3 regions of the Streptomyces sp. NPDC029151 genome follow, and region 2 is predicted to be linked to each of the others. Evidence: riboswitches for the same ligand, from Rfam matches in the RefSeq annotation. Region 2 holds a riboswitch; each other region holds the start of a gene.
What was found. Region 2 has a riboswitch for S-adenosylmethionine ahead of ACZ4VF_RS09760 (aminotransferase class V-fold PLP-dependent enzyme). Riboswitches for the same ligand answer to the same signal wherever they lie in the genome.
Positions count from the first base shown of each region.

Region 1: linked by a shared signal. The riboswitch ahead of thrC (threonine synthase) and the one ahead of ACZ4VF_RS09760 (aminotransferase class V-fold PLP-dependent enzyme) in region 2 are both predicted to bind S-adenosylmethionine.
Region 3: linked by a shared signal. The riboswitch ahead of ACZ4VF_RS02165 (putative leader peptide) and the one ahead of ACZ4VF_RS09760 (aminotransferase class V-fold PLP-dependent enzyme) in region 2 are both predicted to bind S-adenosylmethionine.

Region 1 covers NZ_JBVHWQ010000006.1:441,662-445,654, reverse strand. The annotation lists gene ACZ4VF_RS24405 (alpha,alpha-trehalose-phosphate synthase (UDP-forming)) at 1-456, opposite strand, end outside; gene ACZ4VF_RS24400 (glucosyl-3-phosphoglycerate synthase) at 531-1,475, opposite strand; SAM riboswitch class I at 1,632-1,775, shown strand; gene thrC (threonine synthase) at 1,794-3,077, shown strand; gene ACZ4VF_RS24390 (MoaD/ThiS family protein) at 3,226-3,501, shown strand; gene ACZ4VF_RS24385 (cold-shock protein) at 3,950-3,993, shown strand, end outside.
Region 2 covers NZ_JBVHWQ010000002.1:443,017-447,009, forward strand. The annotation lists gene ACZ4VF_RS09755 (protein kinase domain-containing protein) at 1-878, opposite strand, end outside; gene ACZ4VF_RS09760 (aminotransferase class V-fold PLP-dependent enzyme) at 1,049-2,410, opposite strand; SAM riboswitch class IV at 2,544-2,660, opposite strand; gene trpD (anthranilate phosphoribosyltransferase) at 2,733-3,797, opposite strand; gene qcrB (cytochrome bc1 complex cytochrome b subunit) at 3,919-3,993, opposite strand, start outside.
Region 3 covers NZ_JBVHWQ010000001.1:534,978-538,970, reverse strand. The annotation lists gene ACZ4VF_RS02175 (LLM class flavin-dependent oxidoreductase) at 1-970, opposite strand, end outside; gene ACZ4VF_RS02170 (DUF1684 domain-containing protein) at 1,018-1,842, opposite strand; gene ACZ4VF_RS02165 (putative leader peptide) at 2,041-2,124, opposite strand; SAM riboswitch class IV at 2,191-2,300, opposite strand; gene ACZ4VF_RS02160 (putative leader peptide) at 2,479-2,553, shown strand; gene ACZ4VF_RS02155 (vanadium-dependent haloperoxidase) at 2,613-3,875, shown strand; gene ACZ4VF_RS02150 (hypothetical protein) at 3,944-3,993, opposite strand, start outside.

The DNA.
Region 1 (3,993 bases), on a different contig from region 2:
GGCGGCCTCCTCCGCCAGCGCCTCGGCGAACGCCCGGTTGTAGGCCTCGTACGACCCCCACTGCCGGCGGAACTCCGCGTCGAAGACCGGCTCCAGCGGGGTCTGGTACAGCATGTGGTGGACGAACCACAGCACCGAGTTGGCGATCCCGTTGTACGCCTCGGCGTGCACGGTCGCGTCGATGTCGAGCATCCGCACCCGCTGCCCGCCGGTGTCCTCGGCCGGCAGCAGCCCGCCGTCCGCGCGCCGCACCGCCGCCCGGTCGCCGTCGCCGAGCGCGGCGCAGACCCAGACCGAGCCCGCGTCCGAGCCGATGGCGGACAGCCCCGAGACCAGGCCGCCGCCGCCCCGTCTGGCGTGCAGCGCACCGCCCTCGCCCACCTGATAGGAGACCGGGCCGCGATTCGACGCGACCAGCACCTGAGCCTTGTCACCAGCAGCACGCGTGAAAGCCATACGCCTCAACCTAGCCCGGCCCCCAAACCCTCAAACGTAGGGCTCGCCAGGCGGAAGGACCGTATACGGCACGTTCACGCCACCTTCCGTTCGGCGTACTCCGCGATCTCCACCATGGGCGGCCGTTCCTCGGTGTCCACCGAGTAGGTACGCGGCTCGAACCCGTCCTGCCCCCGCTCGAACTGGGTGAGGGAGGGCCGGACGAGGTGCCCGCGCGCGAGCCGCAGCTGGGCCGTGCGGTAGATCGCCGCCGCCATCCTCCCGAGTGCCTGCCCGTCCTGGTGCCGGTGCTTGCGCACGCCCACGTCGACCTGGGCCAGCGCGTCCAGGCCCACCAGGTGCAGCGCGTCGACCAGCATGCCCAGCTCCACGCCGTAGCCCACGGGGAACGGCAGCTGCTCCAGCAGGGAGCGGCGGGCCGCGTACTCGCCGCCCAGCGGCTGCACGAACCCGGCCAGCTGCGGCCAGTGCATGTTCAGCAGCGGACGGGCCATGAGCTCGGTGACCCGGCCGCCCTGCCCGGCACCGCCGGCGAGCGGGCGGTCGTACATGCCCTTGACCAGGTCGACGTCCGGGTCGGTGAGCAGCGGGCCGACGATCCCGGTGACGAAGTCGGAGGAGAACTCCCTCAGGTCCGCGTCGATGAAACAGACGATGTCCCCGCCGGTCACCAGCAGCGAGCGCCACAGCACCTCGCCCTTGCCGGGGACGGCGGGGATGCGCGGCAGGATGTCGTCGCGGTGCACGACCCGGGCGCCGGCGCGGGCGGCGACCTCGGAGGTGCGGTCGGTGGAGCCGGAGTCGACGACCACGACCTCGTCGACGAGCGGCACCCGCTCCACGAGGTCGTGCCGGATGACCGCGACGATGTCGCCGACGGTCTCCTCCTCGTTGAGGGCGGGCAGGACGACGCTGATCGTCTGGCCGGTGCGCTGCTTGGCGGCCAGCACCTGGTGCAGCGGGCGGTCGGCCACGGACCAGGAGCGGGTGCTCAGCCAGCGCTCGACTTCTTCCAGCACGGTCGGCGGCTCCTCACTGTCACGACCACACGCCACCGTGTGATCCATCTCGCGGTTCGGACGACTATCTCAACTGTCCTGGCCTTCGGTTACAGTCTTGAACAACGCCGATGACCATCGCATGTCGGGGGTCGGCCGGCGTTCACAACCGCATACCGCTCATCCAGAGGGGCAGAGGGACACGGCCCGATGAAGCCCCGGCAACCCTCCAGCCGATTCTCGTCTTTCACAGCGAGGCTCCCGGCTAGGGAAGGTGCCAAATCCGTCTCACGGCGAGATGCGTCGTGAGGAAGATGAGGAGAAAGGGCCTCGCCTCACATGGCTGTGCAGACAGTTGCAACCTCCAGCGAATCCACCGTCGACCTCGGCCCCGCCGCGGCACTGAGCTGTCGCGAGTGCGGCCACCGGGTGCCGCTCGGCCCGGTCTTCGCCTGCGAGGAGTGCTTCGGCCCGCTCGAGATCGCCTACGACTTCTCCGCCTACGACACCGAGGAACTGCGCCGTCGCATCGAGGCCGGTCCCGCGAACATCTGGCGGTACGCGCCGCTGCTGCCGGTGCCCGCGGACGTCGCCGGCAAGCCCAACCTGAACCCCGGCTGGACCAAGCTCGTCAAGGCCGACAACCTGGCGCGCGAGCTGGGCGTGACCGGCGGGCTCTACGTGAAGGACGACTCCGGCAACCCGACCCACTCCTTCAAGGACCGGGTCGTCGCCCAGGCCCTGGAGGCCGCCCGCGCCTTCGGCTTCACCACCCTCTCCTGCTCCTCCACCGGCAACCTGGCCGGTGCCGTCGGCGCCGCCGCCGCCCGGGCCGGCTTCCGCTCCTGCGTGTTCATCCCGCACGACCTGGAGCAGGGCAAGGTCGTCATGGCCGCGGTCTACGGCGGTGAGCTGGTCGGCATCGACGGCAACTACGACGACGTGAACCGCTTCTGCTCCGAGCTGATCGGCGACCCGGCCGGCGAGGGCTGGGGCTTCGTCAACGTCAACCTGCGGCCGTACTACGCGGAGGGCTCCAAGACCCTCGCGTACGAGATCGCCGAGCAGCTGGGCTGGCGCCTGCCCGACCAGCTGGTCGTCCCGATCGCCTCCGGCTCCCAGCTCACGAAGATCGACAAGGGGCTCCAGGAGCTGATCAGGCTGGGGCTGGTCGAGGACAGGCCCTACAAGATCTTCGGCGCGCAGGCCGAGGGCTGCTCCCCGGTGTCCACCGCCTTCAAGGCCGGCCACGACGTGGTCCGCCCGCAGAAGCCGGACACCATCGCCAAGTCCCTGGCCATCGGCAACCCGGCCGACGGTCCGTACGTCCTGGACATCGCCCGCCGCACCGGCGGTGCCGTGGAGGACGTGACGGACGCCGAGATCGTGGACGCCATCAAGCTGCTGGCCCGCACCGAGGGCGTCTTCGCGGAGACGGCCGGCGGGGTGACCGTCGGCGTCACCCGCAAGCTGCTCGAGGCGGGCCTGCTGGACCCGGCGAAGACCACGGTCGTCCTCAACACCGGCGACGGCCTGAAGACCCTGGACGCGGTGGCCGGGACCGGCCTGACCGCCACGATCCGCCCCACCCTGGACTCCTTCCGAGAGGCCGGCCTCGCATGACGGGCGCCGCGCCGGGAGGCCGCACACACCCCGCCGGCCGGTGGGGGCCGGTCGCGCCCGCGCGGCGGCAGCCGCACACTCGTCACAGCCCCGCCCCCCTGGGGCACCGCCCCGCCGCACCCGTGAACCCGACCGGAGGTCCGACCGCATGAGCGTGACCGTTCGCATCCCCACCATCCTGCGCACCTACACCGGCGGGCAGGCCGAGGTCGCCGCCGAGGGCGCGACGCTCGCCGAGGTCATCGCCGACCTGGAGAAGAACCACACGGGCATCGCCGCGCGCGTGCTGGACGACCAGGGCAAGCTGCGCCGCTTCGTGAACGTGTACGTCAACGACGACGACGTCCGTTTCGAGCAGGGCCTGGAGACGGTGACCCCGGACGGCGCCGGCGTGTCGATCATTCCGGCGGTCGCGGGCGGCTGAGCCGTCCATATGTCCGCTCATTACCTTCGGTAACGTCGATTACCGAGTGTCTGTCGGATTGCCCTCTCCGTGAGAGAAGCGGAGGGGGCAATTCTGTGTGATTGAGCGCGGTAGAGTTGGGGAACACGGCCGGGACCCCCGGGTCGCGGGCCCGGAAAACATGCCGCGCGCCCCGACAAGAAGTAGCCAAAGTGTGCGGGTTCTCTGTGGCTTTTGCGGCTTTTATGGAGCCCGACTTGCCCCGAATCCGGGTGAATTCTCCCCAGATTCCTGACCCCTCGCGTCCAGAATTCTCGTCCGATTGACCTGTTGCAGACGGCAGTTGGACAGATACATTCAGCCGCGGTCGACGCGTTCCGGCGCACGCCCCCGACCAATGGGGGGTGAGGTCTGACCCGGGTCCGCGAAGTGTGGATCTGTGCAAGGGCCAGTAATAGGGGAGTTAGGCATGGCTCAGGGCACCGTCAAGTGGTTCAACGCGGAGAAGGGGTA
Region 2 (3,993 bases):
TCGGTGGCCGGGCGGGGCCGCGCGGCGGGGCCGTACCAGTCGGGGCGGACGGCCGTGCGCAGCGTCTGCGGGGTGAAGCCGGCGCCCGCCACCACCTCGGCCGGCTCCGGGCGCTCCAGCGGGTCCTCGCGCAGACAGGCCGCCACCAGCGGACGGATGTCCTCCGGGACATGGGAGAGATCGACGTCACGGGTGAGGATGCGCAGCAGGACCACCGAGTCCTGCCCCTCGCCGAAGGGCTCCCGGCCGCCCGCCGCGTAGGCGAGGACCGCGCCGAGGGAGAAGACGTCGCTCGGCGGGCCGACCTGGCCCCCGTTGCGGATCTGCTCCGGGGAGACGTAGCCGACCGAGCCGACGACCGCGCCGGTGCGGGTCAGCGCGGTGGCCTCCAGGGCCCGTACGATCCCGAAGTCGATGACCCGGGGGCCGTCCGGGCCGAGCAGGATGTTCGACGGTTTCAGGTCCCGGTGGACCAGCCCCCTGGCGTGGATGGCGGCCAGCGCCTCGCCGAGCGCGGCGGCGAGGATCCGGACCGCGGGGCCGGGCAGCGCGCCGTGGTCCAGGACCGCGTCCCGCAGATTCGGGCCGGGCACGAACTCCGTGGCCATCCAGGGGCGTTCGGCCTCGGTGTCGGCGTCCACGACCCGTGCGGTGTACGTGCCCGCGCCGCCGACGGTCTGGGCGGCGCGGACCTCGTGGCGGAACCGGGCGCGGAAGGTGCGGTCCTCGGCGTGCTCGGCCCGCACCACCTTCACCGCGAGTCTGAGGCCCGTGCGTGACTCGGCGAGGTAGACCTCGCCCATGCCGCCGGCGCCGAGCCGGTGCGTGACGGTGTACGGGCCGATCTGGCGCGGGTCAGCTGCGCGCAGCGCGTGCACTCCGTGCTCCCCCCGGTCTAGCTGCTGCCAGGGGGAGTGTATGCGGCGCCCTCGGACCGGGGGGCGCCGCCCGGCCGTCCGCCGGGTCCGCGGGTACCGCGCGGGCGGGGCCGGCGTGGTGTCCCGCGCGTCCGGTGGCGCCCCGCGGGGCGCCGCCGCTCACGCCGGTCTCAGACCGCCGGGACGCAGCGGCCGTCCTCCGTGCGGTACCGCCACTTGGCGCCGTCCCGCACCAGTTCCCGCACCGCGTCGACGAAGCGCTCGACGTGTTCGTCGGGGGTGCCGGCGCCGAAGCTGACCCGGATGGCGTTGAGGGACTTCTCGCCGGGGGCCGCCTCGGGGGCGCCGCACTCGCCCTGGCTCTGGGGGTCGCTGCCGAGGAGGGTGCGGACCAGGGGGTGGGCGCAGAAGAGGCCGTCACGGACGCCGATGCCGTACTCGGCGGAGAGGGCGGCGGCGAAGTGGGAGCTGTTCCAGCCCTCGACGACGAAGGAGAGGACGCCGACCCGCGGGGCGTCGTCGCCGAAGAGGGAGAGGATCCGCACCCCGGGGACCTCGGCGAGGCCCTCGCGGACCACGCGGACGAGGTGCTGCTCGCGGGCGACCAGGGTGTCCCAGCCGGCCTCGGTCAGGGCCTTGCAGGCCGAGGCGATGGCGTAGGCGCCGATGACGTTCGGGGAGCCGGCCTCGTGGCGGGCCGCGGTGTCGTGCCACTCGACGGCCACTCCCCCGTCCTCGCGCCGGGTGACCTTGCGGCTGGCGCCGCCGCCCGCGAGGTACGGCTCGGCCGCCTGGAGCCAGTCGGCGCGGCCGGCCAGGACACCGGAGCCGAAGGGGGCGTACAGCTTGTGGCCGGAGAAGGCGATCCAGTCGACGTCGAGGTCGGTGACGGAGACCGGGTGGTGCGGGGCGAGCTGCGCGGCGTCCAGGACGATGCGGGCGCCGTGGGCGTGCGCGGCGGCAGCCAGTTCGCGCACCGGCCACAGCTCGCCGGTGACGTTGGAGGCGCCGGTGACGCAGACCAGGGCCGGGCCGTGGGGGTCGCGGTCGGCGAGGGCCCGCTCCAGGGTCTGAACGGCCTGCCGCGGAGTGCGCGGGGCGTCGAGGCAGGTCACCCGCGCGTCCCGCCAGGGCAGCAGGGACGCGTGGTGCTCGGTCTCGAAGACGAAGACCTCGCAGTCGGCCGGGACCGCCCGGGCGAGGAGGTTGAGGGAGTCCGTCGTGGAGCGGGTGAAGACGACCTGGTCGGTGGGCCGGCAGCCGAGGAAGTCGGCGACCGTGGTCCGCGCGTTCTCGAACAGGTCCGTGGAGAGCTGGGAGAGGTAGCCCGCGCCGCGGTGGACGCTGCCGTAGTACGGGGCGTACGCGGCGACGTCGTCCCAGACGCGCTGGAGCGCGGGGGCGCTGGCCGCGTAGTCCAGGGCGGCGTAGGTGACCTCGCCGCCGGTGACGAGCGGGACGGTGACATCTCGCCCCAGAACGGGCAGAGGGGTGCAAACGGTCTGGTCGGAGGCAGCGCTGGAGACGGACATGGCGGAACTCCCGTGAGACGAGGGGAAGACGAAGAAGAGAGAAAGGGTGTGCGGAGGCGGGGCTCTGCGGCCCTAACGCATTCGCTTGCTCACGGAAGACTCCTCGACGACCAGGATCCCTGGGTTCGTGAGGGATCCGCGCTTGCCGTGCACCTTGCTGTGCACGACCTGGTCTTCACCCGGGGCACCCCGCCACGGACGGAGGGTTGCCGGACAGTCGGCCGGGGCCTCATGACTGTCACTCATGACCTGGTACAGGAACGTACGCGATGTGATCGTCGTCCCGCAACCCGTGTCCGGATCGCGGGACGACGCCCGGGGCCTAGGCGTTGCTGACGGCCACCCAGCGGTCCAGGGTCCGCTTCGCGGCGCCCGAGTCGATCGACTCCGCGGCCTGCGCCATGCCGGCCCGCAGCTGCTCGGCGAGGGGCGCGTCCGTCGGCCGGAGGGCCACCAGGGCCGCCGCCGAGTTCAGCAGGACGGCGTCCCGTACGGCGCCCGTCTCGCCGTCCAGCAGCCGGCGGGCCACCTCCGCGTTGTAGGAGGCGTCGGCGCCGCGCAGGGCGTCCACCGGGACGAGGTCGAGGCCGACGTCCCGCGGGTCGAAGGTCTCCTCCGTCACCTTGCCGTCCCGGACCACCCAGACCCGGGAGGGGGCCGTGACGGTCAGCTCGTCCAGGCCGTCGTCGCCCCGGAACACCAGCGCGGAGTTGCCCCGCTCGGCGAGGACACCGGCGACGATCGGCGCCATCCGGGGGTCGGCCACCCCGACGGCCTGCGCCCGCACCTGGGCCGGGTTGGTGAGCGGGCCCAGCACGTTGAAGGTGGTCCGGATGCCCAACTGGGCCCGGGCCGGGGCCACATGGCGCAGCGACGGGTGGAACCGGACGGCGAAGCAGATGGTGATGCCGGCTTCCTCGGCGACCTCGGCGACCCGCTGCGGAGTCAGGTTGAGGTTGATCCCGAGCTTCTCCAGGACGTCGGAGGAGCCGGAGGCGGAGGACGCGGCGCGGTTGCCGTGCTTGACGACCTTCGTACCCGTGCCGGCGACGACGATCGAGGACATGGTGGAGATGTTCACCGTCTTGGCGCCGTCACCGCCGGTGCCGACGATGTCCACGGCCGGCCCGGGCACCTCGATGACGTTCGCGTGCGCGTACATGGTCCGCACGAGTCCGGTGATCTCCTGGACCGTCTCGCCCTTGGCCCGCAGCGCCACCATGAACGCGGCGATCTGCGCGTCGGTCGCCTCCCCGCGCATGATCACGTCCATCGCCCAGGCCGTGTCGTCGGCGGACAGGTCCCGGCCGTCCAGCAGACCGTTCAGCAGGGCGGGCCAGGAGCGGCCCGCCGCGGTGTCGCCTCCAGCGGGGGTCACAGCGCTCATCAGCCGCTCCTCGTACAGATTCCTGCTCCGTCGTGGACCACCCTATCCAGCCCCGGGCACGGGGAAGGGCCCCGTCCGGGTTACGGACGGGGCCCTTCGGCGTGGCGTGGCGACGCGGGGATCAGTGGTGGCCGTGGCCGCTCGTGATCTCCTTGTACTCCTCGACGGTCGGCTTCGGGATCTGGTTGTCCTCGCC
Region 3 (3,993 bases), on a different contig from region 2:
CGTCGTGCAGGATCTGCTCGTAGTCGGCCCGTTCGAACTCGTAGGGCAGCTCCAGGCGCAGCTCCGAGACGGCCGCGACCACGGGGTCAGCGGTCAGCTGCTCCAGGATCTGGTCCGAGGTTCCCACCACGTCCGGGGCGAACAGGGTGCGCTTCGGGCCCTGCGGCGCCAGGGTGCGTGCGTGCCGACTGGCCGCGTACTCACGGTAGCGGGCCCGGGTCGTCGCGTCCGCGCTGTCGAACGGCACGATCACCCGTCCCAACGCCACCCGTGGAGAGCGGTCGCCGGTGATCAACCGCCGGTGTTCGGAGAGCAGGGCGAGCTGGGCCGTGGTGAAGTCGTCGGTGCCCTCACCCGTCACGATGTTGCCGCTGAGCAGGTTCAGGCCGTGCTCGGCGGCCCAGCGGATCGAGCGCAGACTTCCCCCGCCGTACCAGACCCGGTCCACCAGGCCGGGGGCGTGCGGCTGCAGGCGCGGCCGCTGGGTGTTGCCCGGCGACCGGATGACCGTGTCGGGGTCGCCGAGATAGTCGCCGCGCAGGTGGTCGATGACACGGGCGATCCTGCCGTACGACAGGTCGAAGCTGTGCCAGTCCCCGTCGTGGACCAGGTCACCGAGGAGTTCGGCGTGCGGCATGCCGGTGCTGAAGCCGGCCTGCAGGCGGCCGCGGGACAGTACGTCGGCGAGCGCCAGGTCCTCGGCGAGGCGGAACGGGTTCTCGTACCCGATCGGGATGACCGCGGTCCCCAGTTCGACCCGCTCGGTGCGCTGGCCGGCGGCGGCGAGGAACACCGCGGCCGAGCCGACACCGTGTTCGAGATGGCGTTGCCGGATCCAGGCACCGTCGAAGCCGAGCCGTTCGCCGTACTCGAACAGCCGCAGGGTTTCCTCCAGGCCGGTGTACGGGTCGTCATCGGCGAAGTTGCCCGGGGTGAGAAAGGCCAGCGAGCTGATCGTGGGTGTGCTCATGCGGTGTCCGCCCTCTACGTCGTGGTCCCCTCGGTGGCGCAAGGTGTTCAGGAGCCGCCCCGCTCACGGGGGATCTTCTCCCCGGCCTCGATCGCCACGGGCAGCCGGTTCTCTGCCGGCGGCAGCGGGCAGGTGGCCAGATCGGTGTAGGCGCACGGCAGGTTCGCCGCCCGGTTGAAGTCCAGGACGACCGTGCCGTCGGCGGCGGGCGGGGGCGAGGCGAGGGCCCGGTTGGCGGCGTAGGTGGTCACCCCGGACGTCGCGTCGGTGAACAGCACCAGCAGACTCCCCGGGCTGTGTCCGGGGAACGCGGTGAGGGCGTGGGACCGCCCGTCCAGTTCGAACTCGACCCGGCCCGGCGCGTCGTACACGTGCTCGAGGCCCTCGACCGCCGCGCCCACGGTCGTCGGTCGTGGCTCGTCGAAGGCCGTGTAGCGGCCGGTCACCGTCCAGCGGGGATGCGGGGCATAGGCGGGCGTGCCGGTGAAGGCGGTGCGCAAGGGGTTGTCCGGGTGCCGGGGACGGACGATGTCGTGTCCGCCGCGCTTGGCCACCTCGATCACGGCGTCGCCCCAGACCGCGTTGACTCCGCCGCGCTCCGGGAGCACCCCGAAGCGGTGCTCGCCGCGGACGGGGGCGCCGTCCACGACCAGTTCCTCACCGTCGTCGAGGATGACGACGACCCCGTCTGCCCCGGTCGACCAGGCGCCCGGAGCGTCCGGGAGACGCTGCGGCTCCTCACCCAGCCAGTGCAGCCCGGTGATCGCGAGGAACCCGTGCGGGGCGGCGAGTCCAGCTTCCTGCCTCGTGTGCCATTCCTGCCAGTCGCGGGTGAAGGCGGACAGGTCTGCGGTGGTGTCGTGAACGGTCATGCGGGCTCCCTTGCTTGCATCGGCGGGGATGCGGCCGTGGCATGGCGGCCGCGGGGACCACCGCGAGCAGCTCGCGGATGTCGCTGTGGCGGAGGTGGGTGAACACGAAAGCCCTCGTGGGGCCGGGGCGGGCACGACAGAAGAGCGCCGCGGGCGTCGAACAGCGCTGAACGTCCTCAGACAGCCGGCGGGACGCGGTCAGCCATGACACAGACAGCTGGTGATGCGCTGCAGATCGATGTGGCGTCGGCGGGAGAACCGGGAGAAAGCCGCCGCACACACGAGGGAGGGACCGGGGACGCTGCTGTACAACACGCTCACCCCTCTGTCCCAGGCCCCTGCCACGGCGCCACGCGCTTGCCGGATCGGCGACCCGGCCGGGCTTTCACCTGGAGCACCCCACCGCGCCGGAGGGTTGCCGGTCAGCAAGCCAGGGCTTGACGCTGACACTCGATGCCGGTTGAAAAGCTACCCATCGCCGTCGCGGCCCGTCAATGCCGAGAGACGAGCCGTCACTTCGTCCCGACAGGTACTCGGTAACGGGCGTATGGCGGGGACGCGAAGCCGTGATTGCAATGTCAGGGAGGCGATCTCCTTCTGTTGACCGGGGATTGGGGCGTGGATAGCGTCCCCGGCATGCCGATCTCCCTGCGGTTCACCCGGCGGCGCGCCGTTGATCTGCTGCGTGTCGCCGCCGCGCTGTGTAACTGACTGTCCCTCACCTGCGCCCCGGTCAACAGCAGTCACCGCACATCCGCGAGGGAGTACCCGTGCACCCGCTCACCACCCGCCGCTCCGCCCTGAGGGCGCTGGGCTCGGCCGCCCTGCTGGCCGCCTTCGTCACCGTCCCGTCCGCCACGGCTGCCGTGGCGGGCGAACGCACCTCGCGCCCGTCCGTGGCGCTCGACTGGTACGACCTGACGGCCGCCACCATCGCGGCCGCCGGCGCCGCCACCCAGATCACCAACAACCGTACCTGGGCCATCAGTTGGCTCGCGGCGGCCCGAGCCACCCGCGAGGTGCCGCCCGGCGTCGACCGGAGGGACTTCCAGGACGCGGCCCTGGCGTCCGCCGTACACGACGCCTTGCTGGCCCTGGTCCCGTCCCGCGCCCAGGACCTGGACGCCGCGTTGCGAACCACTCTGGACCGCGTCCCGGACGGGTCGGCCAAGTCGAAGGGTGTGGCGGCCGGTGCGCGCCAAGCACGGCTGGCCCTCGCTTCCCGCGAGGGCGACGGTCTCGACCCGGCCTCGGTCAACGCGCCCTTCACCGTGCCGCCCGCGGCTCCCGGCGTGTGGCAGCCGACGCCGCCCGCCTATGCCCCCGCCGCACAGTACGGCAACCGGCTCGCGAGACCCTTCCTGCTGGACGGCCCCGACCAGTACCGGCTGCCCGCACCGCCCGCCCTGGACTCCGCGCGCTACCGTGCCGACCTGGCCGAGGTGCGGGCGTACGGGGCCGTGGACAGCACCGTGCGCACAGCGCTGCAGACCGAGACCGCCACCTTCTGGCTGGGCTCCTCACTGACGCTGTACACCGAACCGCTGAGGGTGGCCCTGGCCCGGTCGCCACGCTCCGTCCCCGCACGGGCCGCGCTGGTGGCGCTGTTCCACATCGCCCTGGTGGACACGCAGATCGCCACCTCCGACACCAAGTACGCGTACCTGCGCTGGCGCCCCGTCACGGCCGTCCGCGCCGGCACGATCGACCCCGACCCCGACTGGACGCCGCTGCACGTCACGCCGGCCCACCCCGACTACCCCAGCGGCCACAACACCTATGCGGGCGCGGCGGAAACGATCCTCACGGAGCTCACCGGGCCGCGGACCGCACCGTTCGAGCTGACCAGCCCCACCGCCCCCGGAGTGACGCGCACCTACACGGCCTGGAGTCAGCTGTCCCAGGACAACGAGGACGCCCGCGTCTACTCCGGCATCCACACCCGCTCGGCCGACGTGGCCGGCCTCGCCCTCGGCAAGCGGGTGGCAGGGCACGCGCTGCGCAACGCGGAACGTCTGTTCGGCGTGTCGTGAACGATCCGGGATGCGGCCACCCGGCGGCCCCGACCCGCACCTCGTTACTCGACGAGCTGGTGGACCGGTCACGGTGCGGCGCGTTCGGCGCCGTCCACGGCGAGCGCGAAGCGCCGGC